Regions from separate parts of the Pseudomonas sp. DC3200b2 genome, predicted to be linked through region 1. Evidence: predicted binding sites of a transcription regulator. Region 1 holds the regulator's gene; each other region holds the start of a gene.
What was found. The regulator FliA, encoded in region 1, starts transcription of late flagellar genes. The targets are predictions, from matches to a motif close to CTAAAGTTTNNNNNNNNNNNGCCGNTAA.
Positions count from the first base shown of each region.

Region 2: the regulator FliA is predicted to act here: its motif matches at 1,707-1,734, upstream of ACP691_RS19320 (methyl-accepting chemotaxis protein).
Region 3: the regulator FliA is predicted to act here: its motif matches at 1,990-2,017, upstream of motA (flagellar motor stator protein MotA).

Region 1 is NZ_JAFCTA010000001.1:1,018,255-1,022,415, reverse strand. It holds gene ACP691_RS04915 (protein phosphatase CheZ) at 1-693, opposite strand, end outside; gene ACP691_RS04910 (chemotaxis response regulator CheY) at 712-1,086, opposite strand; gene fliA (RNA polymerase sigma factor FliA) at 1,308-2,054, opposite strand; gene fleN (flagellar synthesis regulator FleN) at 2,051-2,884, opposite strand; gene flhF (flagellar biosynthesis protein FlhF) at 3,046-4,161, opposite strand, start outside.
Region 2 is NZ_JAFCTA010000007.1:159,487-163,647, forward strand. It holds gene ACP691_RS19310 (aldolase) at 235-873, shown strand; gene ACP691_RS19315 (aspartate/glutamate racemase family protein) at 965-1,651, shown strand; gene ACP691_RS19320 (methyl-accepting chemotaxis protein) at 1,778-3,397, shown strand; gene ACP691_RS19325 (M10 family metallopeptidase C-terminal domain-containing protein) at 3,539-4,161, opposite strand, start outside.
Region 3 is NZ_JAFCTA010000004.1:442,986-447,146, reverse strand. It holds gene motB (flagellar motor protein MotB) at 2-1,072, opposite strand; gene motA (flagellar motor stator protein MotA) at 1,076-1,927, opposite strand; gene ACP691_RS14720 (HDOD domain-containing protein) at 2,201-3,721, shown strand; gene ACP691_RS14715 (rhodanese-like domain-containing protein) at 3,769-4,161, shown strand, end outside.

The DNA of each region.
Region 1 (4,161 bases):
GGAAGCGTCTTTTTGTGGATTTTTTTCGCTCTGCAGGCTCTGCGGGTCATGCTGGATACCGGCGAAACGGTCCACCTGGCTGGCCATCAGCACCAGCTTGAGCAGGTTCGATTCCACATCCGTCACCAAGGCGGTGACGCGCTTGATCACCTGGCCGGTAAGGTCCTGATAATCCTGGGCCAGGAGAATGTCATTCAGGCTTGAGGATAGCCGCCCGGCATCGCTCTCACTGCGTGCCAGGAAAGCATCGACGCGCTTGACCAGGTCACGGAAGGTATCGGCATCCACCTCCCGACGCATGAAGCGCTGCCAGTCTACCCGCAATGCACGGGCTTCCTCGCCCAGGTCATGGACCAGGGGCGTGGCCTGCTCCACCAGGTCCATGGTGCGGTTGGCGGCGTTTTCCGTCAGGCGCACCACATAGTCAAGGCGCTCGGTGGCATCCGTGATCTGTGATACCTCCTCGGCCTGCGGCGAGCGAGGGTCGATCTGGAAATTGACGATGGCGCTGTGCAGCTCGCGTGTCAGCTTGCCCACTTCCTGGTACAGGCCACGATCGCGCGTCTGGTTCAGCTGATGAATCAGCTGCACCGCGTCGCCGAACTGACCCTTCTCCAGGCTTTCGACCAACTGGCGGGCATGGGTTTTCAGGGTCGACTCAAAGTCACCCAACGGCAGATTACTGGACTCCATGGCGCCCCCTATGCGGCCTCAGCTGTTGACACGCTCGAAGATCTTCTCGATCTTTTCTTTCAGCACCTGGGCCGTGAAAGGCTTGACCACATAGCCGTTGACGCCGGCCTGGGCCGCCTCGATGATCTGCTCGCGCTTGGCCTCGGCGGTCACCATCAGCACCGGCAGATGCTTGAGACGCTCGTCGGCGCGCACCTGGCGCAACAACTCGATACCGGTCATGCCCGGCATGTTCCAGTCCGTGACCAGGAAATCGAAACCGCCGCTCTGGAGCATTGGCAAGGCCGTATTCCCGTCGTCAGCCTCTGAGGTATTGGTGAAACCCAGGTCGCGCAACAGGTTCTTGATGATCCGCCTCATTGTCGAAAAATCGTCGACGATAAGGATTTTCATGTTCTTGTCCAAGTAAACCTCCAAGCAGTCTCAAACACGCCCGCTCCGGGACGTGCAGTCAATCGAATCCGGTTTTGCACACTTACACGACTGCCTGAGCAGGCGTGGCGGGCGGTGATATCACACAGCCGGCACACCGTTCCAGCATTCTCTTTCATTTTTGCCGCCAAGCGCCCTTTCGCGCACCGACGGCACCCCAAATCCTGTTGCGCCGCCGCGCCTCAGCGCGCGCTGCGCCACTCACCCAGGCGGCTGCGCAAGCGCGCCGCGCACTGGCTGTGCAGCTGGCTGACACGAGATTCGCTCACGCCCAGGACTTCGCCGATTTCCTTGAGGTTGAGCTCCTCGTCGTAGTACAGCGACAGCACCAGGCGCTCGCGCTCCGGAAGGTTGGCGATCGCATCGGCCAGGGCCCGCTGGAAGCGCTCGTCCTCCAGCCCCCTGGCCGGCTCGCCGCTACCACTGGCGCCGTCCTCGTGCAGCCCTTCGTGCTCGCCGTCCTGCAATAGGTCGTCGAAACTGAACAAGCGACTGCCCAGGGTATCGTTGAGGATGGCGTAGTATTCCTCCAGCTTCATGTTGAGTTCGGCAGCTACCTCGTGATCTTTAGCGTCACGGCCAGTTCGAGCTTCGATCCGGCGGATGGCTTCGCTCACGGTGCGGGTGTTGCGATGCACCGAGCGTGGCGCCCAGTCACCCTTGCGCACCTCGTCGAGCATGGCGCCGCGAATGCGGATACCGGCGTAGGTCTCGAAGCTCGCGCCCTTGGTGGAGTCGTACTTGTTCGCCACCTCGAGCAGGCCGATCATGCCTGCCTGGATCAGGTCCTCGACCTGTACGCTGGCGGGCAGTCTCGCCAGCAGATGGTAGGCAATGCGCTTGACCAAGGGGGCATAGCGCTCAATCAGCTCGTGCTGCTGTGACTGACGAGAGGCATTGTTGTACATCCGGTATCCACTGGCGCTCATGAGACAGGCCCCGCACTGGTTTGCTGTACCAAACGTTCGACGAAGAATTCGAGATGCCCCCGCGGGTTGGCCGGCAGCGGCCAGGTATCCACTTTCTGCGCGATGGCCTTGAAGGCCAGGGCGCACTTGGACCGCGGGAAGGCTTCGTAGACGGCGCGCTGCTTCTGCACAGCCTTGCGCACGGTCTCGTCATAGGGCACCGCGCCCACGTACTGGAGCGCAACGTCCAGGAAGCGGTCGGTCACCTTGGTGAGCTTGGCGAACAGGTTGCGCCCTTCCTGCGGGCTCTGGGCCATGTTCGCCAGTACTCGGAAGCGGTTCATGCCGTAGTCGCGGTTGAGCAGCTTGATCAGGGCGTAGGCGTCGGTGATCGAGGTGGGCTCATCGCACACTACCAGCAATACTTCCTGGGCGGCGCGCACGAAACTGACAACCGAGTCACCGATGCCCGCGGCGGTGTCGATCACAAGCACGTCGAGGTTGTCGCCGATCTCGCTGAACGCCTGGATCAGCCCGGCGTGCTGTGCCGGACTGAGATGGACCATGGTCTGGGTGCCCGAGGCGGCCGGCACGATGCGGATCCCGCCCGGTCCCTGCAAGAGCACGTCGCGCAGGTCGCAACGCCCCTCGATGACGTCGGCCAGGGTGCGCTTGGGAGTCAGCCCCAGCAAGACGTCGACATTGGCCAGGCCCAGGTCAGCGTCCAGCAACATCACCCGCCGGCCGAGTTCGGCCAGTGCCAGCGATAGGTTCACTGACACGTTTGTCTTGCCGACGCCGCCCTTGCCGCCGGTCACCGCGATCACCTGTACGGGATGCATGCTGCCCATTCGTTCTTTACCCTGTCACTAAGCCGCTGGCTACACCACGGCCCGCTCGCCCCTGGGGCGAACCGGCACTGCGCGCGGTGCAGGTAGGTTCCAAGCCAAGCAGCACGCCCTTGGGCGTACTGTCGCGCAACCACTTGCGCATGCATTTCATCTTCATCACCTCAACCCGCGCGCTTGCTCGGGCTGTGGTAGAGGTCCGCGAACATGTCGGCCATGGCCTCTTCGCTGGGCTCCTCTTGCATCTGCACGCTTACCGCCCGGCTCACCAGCTGGTGCTTGCGCGGCAGATGCAGGTCGTCCGGAATACGCGGGCCATCGGTCAGGTAGGCCACCGGCAGATCATGACTGATCGCCAGGCTGAGCACCTCGCCAAGGCTCGCCGTTTCGTCGAGCTTGGTGAGGATACAGCCTGCGAGGCCACAACGCTTGTAACTATGGTAAGCAGCCGTCAACACTTGCTTCTGGCTGGTCGTGGCCAGCACCAGGTAATTGCGCGAGCGAATGCCGCGTCCCGCCAGGCTTTCGAGCTGCAGTTTGAGGGCCGGGTCACTGGCTTGCAGGCCCGCGGTATCGATCAGCACCACGCGCTTGCGTAGCAGTGGTTCCAGCGCCTGGGCCAGGGATTGGCCAGGATCGACGTGGGTCACCGGCACATTGAGGATGCGACCGAGGGTCTTGAGTTGTTCCTGGGCGCCGATACGGAAACTGTCCATGCTCACCAGGGCAATATTCTGCGCGCCGTATTTGAGTACATATCGCGCCGCCAGCTTGGCCAGGGTGGTGGTCTTGCCCATGCCGGCCGGGCCGACCATGGCAATGACCCCGCCCTCTTCCAAAGGCTCGGTCTGGGGCGTGGCGATCATCCGGGCCAAGTGGGCCAGCAACATGCGCCAGGCCTGACGCGGCTCGGCGATGCCTTCCACCTGAGCCAGCAGGTCACGCGCCAGAGGCCCTGACAGGCCGATGCGCTGCAACTTGCGCCAGAGGGTCGCCTGCTCCGGGCGGCTGCCTTGCAGCTGGGTCCAGGCCAGAGAGCCAAGCTGGACTTCCAGCAGCTCGCGCAGGCCGGACAGTTCGGAGCGCATGGAGTCGAACAGGCGCTGGTCCACCGCCGCCGGAGCAGGCGTGGCCGGGGCCGCCGGACGGGGCGCTTCGTTGAGGGTAGGCTCGATCAGCGGCTCGGGCGCGGTCAGGGGCAAGCCGGCGAACAATTGACGGTTGGTCACGCCGTCGCTGGCGCTGCGGGTATCCAATTCCGCCTGGGCCGACACGATGCG
Region 2 (4,161 bases), on a different contig from region 1:
TCTACCGGTCATTTCGACAACTGGTAGGCCGAAACTCCTGCACGGACAGACGGTTAGCTTCTTGGGACCGATTATCTGATCGAGACGCTCTCGTCAAAGGCCTGTCGCCATCTCTTCAAGTAAAACTCGCAGATACTAAATTGTATTTCGTTATTTTGAAAAACTGATAAGCTCACCCTGTGTTCAAGCGTGACGGTGCTCAGTGGCCAACGTCACCACAGCCCGAGGATGGCGATGAGTACCGAATCCGAGCTCCGCGAAGAGATTTGCGATACCGGCCAAAGCCTGTACGCAAGGGGTTATTGCGTAGGAAGCGCCGGCAACATCAGCGCCAGGCTGGAAGACGGTTGGCTCATCACTCCGACCGATGCGTGCCTGGGACGCCTTGATCCGGCCGCCATTGCCAAGGTCTCCTCGGCCGGCGAATGGGTATCGGGCGACAGGCCATCGAAAACACTCGCGTTGCATAGACGCATCTACGAAAACAATGCCCAGGCCCAGGCTGTGGTGCATTCCCACGCCACGGCCTTGGTAGCCTTGACGCTCGCCGGTTGCTGGCGCGAGGAAGCCATCCTGCCGCCTATCACGCCCTACCAGGTGATGAAGGTAGGTCGAATTCCTCTGGTTCCTTATCGTCGACCGGGTGCGGCCGAGGTCGCCGACGAGGTGGCGGCCCTGGCGGCCCAGGTGCGTGGGGTCATGCTCGAACGATTGGGGCCGGTAATCTGGGAAACCTCTGTCAGCAAAGCCAGCTTCGCCATGGAAGAGCTGGAGGAAACGGCACGGCTGTGGCTGCAAGTGCGACCGCGACCCGCCCCATTGAGCGAAGCGGCGATTCGGGAGCTGGAAACAATCTTTAACGTGCGTTGGTAACCCCGCCTCATCAGCCCGGGCCCGGTGGCTAAGCAGGCGAACCGCGGGGAGCATCTATTCAGGAGCGACAGAGGGTCGCCAGGGAGCTTTCATGAGCACGAAGCGTATATTTCTGATCCATGCGACTCGGCTGGCAATGGACCCTGTCAATGCAGGCTTTGCGCGTCTATGGCCCCAGGCCCGTTGTTTCAACCTCTGGGACGATTCACTGTCCGTGGATGCCAATGCGGCAGGGCACGTGACGCCTGCATTGACCGAGCGGCTCTGGCGCTTGGCCGAGCACGCGGTCCGCGCTGATGCCGACGGGGTGCTCTTCACGTGCTCTTCCTATCCCGATGCCATCGCCAGCTGCCAGCGGCGATACCGGATTCCCATGCTCAAGCCCAACGAGGCCATGGTGCGCGAGGCGTTGAACATAGGGTCGCGTATCGCCGCGCTGACCACCTTCGGGCCCGCGGCGGACGCTATTGCCGCGGACTTTGCCGCCCAGAGCGTCGCGCTCGCTCAGGCAGGCCCCAGCATCGGCGCTACCCAGCCAAAGGTAAGCCCTGTGCTCTGCGAGGGCGCCCTCGCCGCGCTCCAGGCCGGAGACGTCACTCGGCACGACGAACTGATCGCTGCCACGGCGGGTAAGCTGCGTGGCCACTACGATGTGCTTTGCCTGGCGCAGTTTTCCATGAGCAGCGCGGTATCGGCCTGCGAAGCGGCGTTCGCCGGGCCCGTGCTCAGTAGCCCGGACAGCGCGGTCAGGTTATTGCGAGCCTTGGTAGAGGGCTGAGGGTCACACAGCAACGGGCCTGCGAAGCCCGTTCAGCCGCGCGCGGCTGGCGCGGCTAAATATTTTCTTTTCCGTGCCGCTAACCAGGCAGACCGGCGCCATGCCCCTTCCAGCCACGGACCTCCCATGAACCTACGATCCCTGAAAATCGCCAAGCGCAGCATCTTGTGCTTCGGTGTTATCGCCACCGTGTTGGCTGCCCTTGGCCTGTTCGGCCTTTATCAGATGGCCAACATCCGTACCCAGGCCAAGCTGGTAACCAGCGAAGGGGTACCGGGGATCGTTACCAGTGACGCCATCGCCTTGCAGTTGGCACGCTTGCGCCTTCAGGTTCTCCGTCTGGTGGCCGTGCCTGCTGCCGCGGCGCAAACGCAGTCGACCATCCGTGAGATCAGCGGCAAGCTGGACGGTCTGTTCGAAACCTACCGCCCGATGGTGGGCAGCGAGAACGAACGTTCCAGCTACGAAGGGCTTACCCGTTTGTATCGCGACTATCTGCAGCAAACCCACCAGGTGGAAGCGCTGGTACTGGCCGGGGACGTAGACGGCGCGCGCCGCATGGTCGTGGATGCCATGACCGAAGCGGGCACCCGAATGAACGACCTGTCCGCCGCGTTGCAGCAACAGAACCTAGATGAATCCCAGGCGCACGACCAGCGTGAAGATGCCCTTTATGCACAGTCTCGCACTGTTACCCTGGCGGCCGTTTTCCTGGCCTTGGGCTTGACCGTACTGCTCTCCTGGCGCCTCACCCGTAGCCTGACCAAGCCCTTGGAGGCCGCGGTAGTGGCTGCCCAGTCCATCGCTTCGGGCGACCTCACCGAACGTCTTGACACCCGCGGCGGCGATGAGGCGGCGCTTCTGCTGCAAGCCATGGCCTCGATGCAAGGCACTCTGCGCCAGACCCTGGACAAGATCATGCAGTCCGCCCAACAACTGGCTTCGTCCACCGAACAGATGAGCGCGGTCATGAGCGAGAGCGCCACGGGGCTTGCCCAACAGAACGACGAGATCGAGATGGCCGCCACGGCCGTCACCGAGATGAGTCAGGCGGTGGACCAGGTGGCGACCAATGCCGTTTCAGCCTCCGAGCAAAGCCGTTCGGCCAGCGAAACCGCGCGACGTGGCCAAGGCCAACTGGGCGACACCCTGTCGGCGATCGGCTCGCTGACGGACAACGTGCTGGGCGCCTCCGAACACGCTCGTACCCTGGCTTCCCAGGCCCATAACATCACCCGGGTACTGGATGTGATCCGCGCCGTCGCTGAGCAAACCAACCTGTTGGCCCTGAACGCGGCCATCGAGGCGGCCCGGGCAGGCGAAGCCGGGCGTGGCTTCGCCGTGGTAGCCGACGAAGTACGTTCCCTGGCCAGTCGTACCGGGGAGTCGACTCGTGAGATCGAATCCATGATCGCGACCATCCAGGCAGGTACCACCCAGACCGTGGACGCGCTGCTGACCAGCGCCGATCAGGCCAGGCAGACCCAGGAGCAGGCTCATGCCGCCAGCGATGCCCTGGGCGCGATCTCTCATGCGGTGGCTGCGATCGACGAACGCAATGTGGTCATTGCCAGCGCTGCGGAAGAGCAGGCTCAGGTTGCCCGGGAGGTGGACCGTAACCTGGTCCGTATCCGCGACCTCTCCATCCGTACCTCAGCCGGCGCGGAACAGACCCATGCCGCCAGCCAGGAACTGTCGCGCCTGGCCGCCGGGCTCAGTGATCTGGCCGGGCGGTTCAAGGTGTAGAAACGAGGATAGGGCCAGCGGGTGAGGCCGCGGCAGGCCCCGAACTGCCGGAAGCTCGCTTGCTTCGCAAGCGCCCACCAGGGAGGGCCGAGTGGCTTATCGGCCACTCGCCGTGGAAGGTAGCGAAGCTGCCGAACCGGCTCAGACGTACTCCTCCTGCACACCAAGGGCCACCAGTGCCGGCGCGCCTTCGCTGAACTGGAAATTGGACGCATCCAGGTCATACTCAAGGTCTCCCGCCAGGGATACCTCGAATCGCTGGCCTTGGGCGTCCGGGGTCAGATCCTTGATGAACGTGCGATGCAAGGCGGCGTTATAGCTCACCTGGAGCGTACCGTCCCGGCCATCGCCCAGCCCTGTGTAGCCCAGGGCAGAGACGTCCAGGCGATCTTCGAAGGCGTCGAAGTCAGTGATGATGTCGGCGTGGCTGGCACTGGCGTCCCGGTAGCTATCCGTGGACGAGGTGAAGCGGAACACATCCCGCCCGCTGCCGCCGGTAAGCAAATCGCGGCCTTCGCCGCCGATGAGCACATCGTCATCGGCGCCGGCGTTCAAGCGGTCAGCCCCAGCCAGGCCCAAGAGCACTTCCTTGACCGCCGAGCCCTGGAGGGTGTCACCACCGCTGCCGCCGAGGACGCTCACCGGGGCAAACAGCACATTGCTTTGATCGAGCTGCCCTGCATGGTTGCCGTTGAGTACCAGCTCGAAGCGGTGGCCCTGGGCATCGTAGTCGTAGCTTTTCAGGAATGTCTGGTTGCCCTTTA
Region 3 (4,161 bases), on a different contig from region 1:
ATTACAGCTGCTTGCCGGCCGGGGCTTCCATCTTCAACGCACCGCTATCGAAGATGTTCAGTTTTTCCCGCAGGTCCCGAGGTTGTACGGTCGGGGCCCGTCCGGCCACATCGTTGGCCCCGGCACCGGCCGCCGGAGCGGCGGCGCCAGGCGTGGCAGGCGTTGGCGTGGCGGGTGCCGGAGCGGTTGGCGCGGCTGGGGGCGCCGCCGGCTCGTCTGGTTGCTCACCTTCGATGTCGCGCTGGGCCTTCTTGGTCAGCACGATGATATCGATACGACGGTTGACCGGGTTCAACGGATTCTTGCGATCGAACAGCGAGGATGAGCCGTAGCCCACCACTCGGGCAATCTGCGTTTCCGGATAGCTGCCAGCCACCAGAGCGCGGCGCGCCGCGTTGGCACGGTTGGCCGACAATTCCCAGTTGCCGAAGTCCGCGCTTGCCGCGTAGGGCTTGGCGTCCGTGTGGCCGCTGATGCTGACCTTGTTCGGCACTTCCTTGATGGTATCGGCCATCGCCAGAAGAATGTCCTCGAAGTAAGGCTTCAGGCGCGCGCTACCCAGGTCGAACATCGGCCGGTTCTCCGCGTCCATGATCTGGATGCGCAGGCCATCCTGGGTGATTTCGAACAGGATCTGGTCCTTGAACTTCTGCAATTGAGGGTTCTCGTCCACCTTGTTCTGCAATTCCTGCAACAGGAGTTCGAGACGGTCCTTTTCCACCTTCTCAGCGATGTTCTGCGCCTCGTCCGGAGTGACCTGGTTCTCCGCCTCAGGCTTGGGCGGGGCCACCTTGGCTTCCGGGTTGAGGGTGTGGTCCGGCGCCAGCTGCGGCGACCCGCCAAGGTCGATCACATAGGGCGAGCCACTTTCAGTAAAGCCGATCGGGTCCTTGAAGTAACCAGCGATGGCAAGCTTCTGCTCGGGCGTGGCGTTGGACAACAACCACAGCACCAGGAAGAAGGCCATCATCGCGGTTGCGAAGTCGGCGAAGGCAATTTTCCAGGCACCCCCGTGGTGCCCGCCGCCAAAGCGTTTTACGCGCTTGACGATGATCGGCTGATTATTTTCCATGGCTTAGCGACCGCGTACTGCTTGTTCCAGCTCAGCGAAGCTCGGACGGTGGGCCGGGTACAGCACCTTGCGTCCGAATTCCACCGCCAGGGTAGGCGGCATGCCGGAGGCCGAGGCCACCAGCGAGGCCTTGATGGCCTCGAACACGTTCATTTCTTCCTTGGCATCATGGCCAAGGCAGGAAGCCAGGGGCCCGAAGAAGCCGTAGGCTGCGAGAATACCGAGGAAGGTACCTACCAGCGCCGCGCCGACGTGCATACCGATGGCCGCCTTGTCGCCGTCGCCCAAGGACGCCATGGTCACCACGATCCCCAGTACCGCGGCCACGATACCGAAGCCAGGCAAACCGTCGGCGATGCCCTGAACAGCGTGGGAAGGATGCTCGAGCTCTTCCTTCATGCTCAGCAGTTCCATGTCGAACAGGCCTTCCAGTTCGTGAGGCGCCATGTTGCCCGAGGACATGATGCGCAGGTAGTCGCAGATGAACGCGGTCATCCGGGCGTCATTGAGTACGGCCGGGTACTTGGCGAAGATCGGGCTCGCGGCGGCGTCCTCGATATCGCTTTCGATCGCCATCATGCCTTCACGGCGGCTCTTGTTGAGGATCTCGTAGACCAGGCCAAGCACTTCTAGGTAGAAGGCATGGGTGAACCGAGACTTGAACATCTTCAAGGATTTCTTGAGGACGTGCATGGTCATCGAGCCAGGGTTGGCCTGAAGGAATGCGCCAAGGCAGGCACCGCCGATGATCATGACCTCGAAAGGCTGGATCAGGGCCGCGATCTGGCCGTGGGAAAGAACGTATCCGCCGAGCACGCTCGCGAATACGACGATGATGCCGATAATTTTAGCCATAGGTCAGGACACTTCGAAACGTGGGAAAACTGGCACGGGGCCGTTTCAATCTCTGCTTCTACCTATCGGCAGAACTGCGCCAGACTATAGTGACGATTCGTTAGGTTGTGTACGAAAAGTCCGTTAGCCAGCGCTGCACCAGAGGAAGCAGGCAAGGAAGCGACGTTCATATTGTCTAGATCGGCCTTGTGTGCAGCTTCTTGACGCCCCTTGGGCACATTAGGCCACCTTGGCGTATAAACCTGAAAACCGTTCGAGCGAGCGCCGAGCCTTATGTCAGCAGTCCGACAGCAGAATATCGAAGCCTGGATCAAAACCCTGGGCAATGTGCGCATCCCGGTCCCCAAGGTCAGTCATGAACAGGTGTGCCGTGTGCTGAACGATAGCCGCAGCTCGCTGCGTGACATTGCCGACTCCATGCAGCATAGCCCCGCGCTCGTATTGAATGTGATCCGGGAAGCCAACCTCCTGGCCGGAGGTACCCTGGCCGAACCGGCCGAGAGCCTGGAAATCGCCATCAACCGCCTCGGCCTGGCCCGCACTGGGGAACTACTTGCTCGGGTGCCGGCCCTGGAGCCCGACGCCATACCGCTGCCCCTGCGCCAGTTGCAGTTGGTCAGCCAACACGCCAGCCAGCAGGCCAGCGGTTTCTTCGCCGCCCGGCTGGCCCGCTTGTGGCAGGAGATCCATTGGGGCAGCCTTCTGTTCCTGGCGCCCCTGTGGCCCCTGGCAATGGCAGAACCGAAGCTGTTCGAGGAATGGGACCTGCGCGTTCTGCACAAGGGCGAGAATGCGGCGCGGGTGGAGCGCGAACTGTTCGGTGTGCGCGTACTGGAACTGTGCATGGCACTGGCCGAGTACTGGCGCCTGCCAGCATGGGTGCGCCAGGGTTATCGCGCCATGACCGAAGAGCGTCGTTCGCTGGCCAAGGCCATGCTTATCGCACGGCATGAGGATGACCCACTTGGCCAGCAGCGGCAGCTGGATGCCAACCCGGACCTGTATCGCTGGTTCAACCAGCCCGCCACCACCATACTGTTAGCCAATGGCCTGGCGCTGGCTTGCGAGCAAGGCTGGGGCGTGCCCCATGTGCTGCGCTGGCAACAGTTGCTCGCGCTCTACACCCAGGCGCCGCTGGAACAGGTCCAGCAGCAGACCCACCTGCAGGCGGTGCAAAGCGCGCGGATACACGCCGCGCCGGGGGTCTGGCACCCGGCGGCGACGCTGCCCTGGCCGCTTACCGAGCGGCGCCTGCATCCGGGCCTGATGCCGGCGGCGGGCCCAAGCGCCGAAGCCATCGCCCATTGGCGACACCTCTGCACCACCCTGATCAGCGAGCCCAGCCCTTTCAACAACGCCTTGCACCTGACCGGGGTGGCCATGCAAGCGCTGGAAGCCTGCGGCATGCGGCGGATCGCCTTGCTGATGGTCGATAAGGCGCAGGCCAACCTGCGTGTCCATCAGATCGTCGGGTTGCCCAAGGCGGCCAGCGAGCTGAGCATGGCATTGAACCACGCCCCGCTGCTGCAACGCCTGGTTGAACGGCCAGGGCAGTTGCGCCTGACGCCGGAGAACAACGTTTCGCTCTCTCGCCTGATACCGGCAAGCCTGCGGGTCATGTTCCGAGGCGAACACTTGTTGTTGCGCTCGATCACCAGCCAGGACCGCGTCCTGATGCTCCTTCTGGCAGACCAGGGCGGGCTGCCCATGGCCGAGACAAGCGTCCAGGCCTTCACCAAGACAGCCCAGTGCATCGAGCGTGCGTTATCAGTGTTCAGCCAACGCAGCCGTTGAACGTTGCGCTACAATCGCCGCCTGAATCAACCCGAGGGTACGCTTGAATGGCAGACTTTTCCGGCCTAGGCCTGGTCATCGAACCCGCCGAACTGGCCGCGCGCCTCGACGCCACAGGCCTGGTGATAGTCGACCTCACCAGTGCGGCCCGCTATGCCACCGGGCACATTCCCGGCGCGCGTTTCGTCGCCCCGGCCCGCACGCAACTGGGCAAGCCCCCTGCCCCTGGGCTGCTGCCCGATATCAACAGCCTCACGCAGCTGTTCGCCGAGCTTGGACATGGCCCGGAGATGACCTACGTGGTCTATGACGACGAGGGCGGTGGCTGGGCCGGTCGATTCATCTGGCTACTGGATGTGATCGGGCATGGCCGCTACCACTACCTCAATGGTGGTGTGCTGGCATGGGAGGCCGAGGGCCTTCCCTTGAGCACCGAGGTA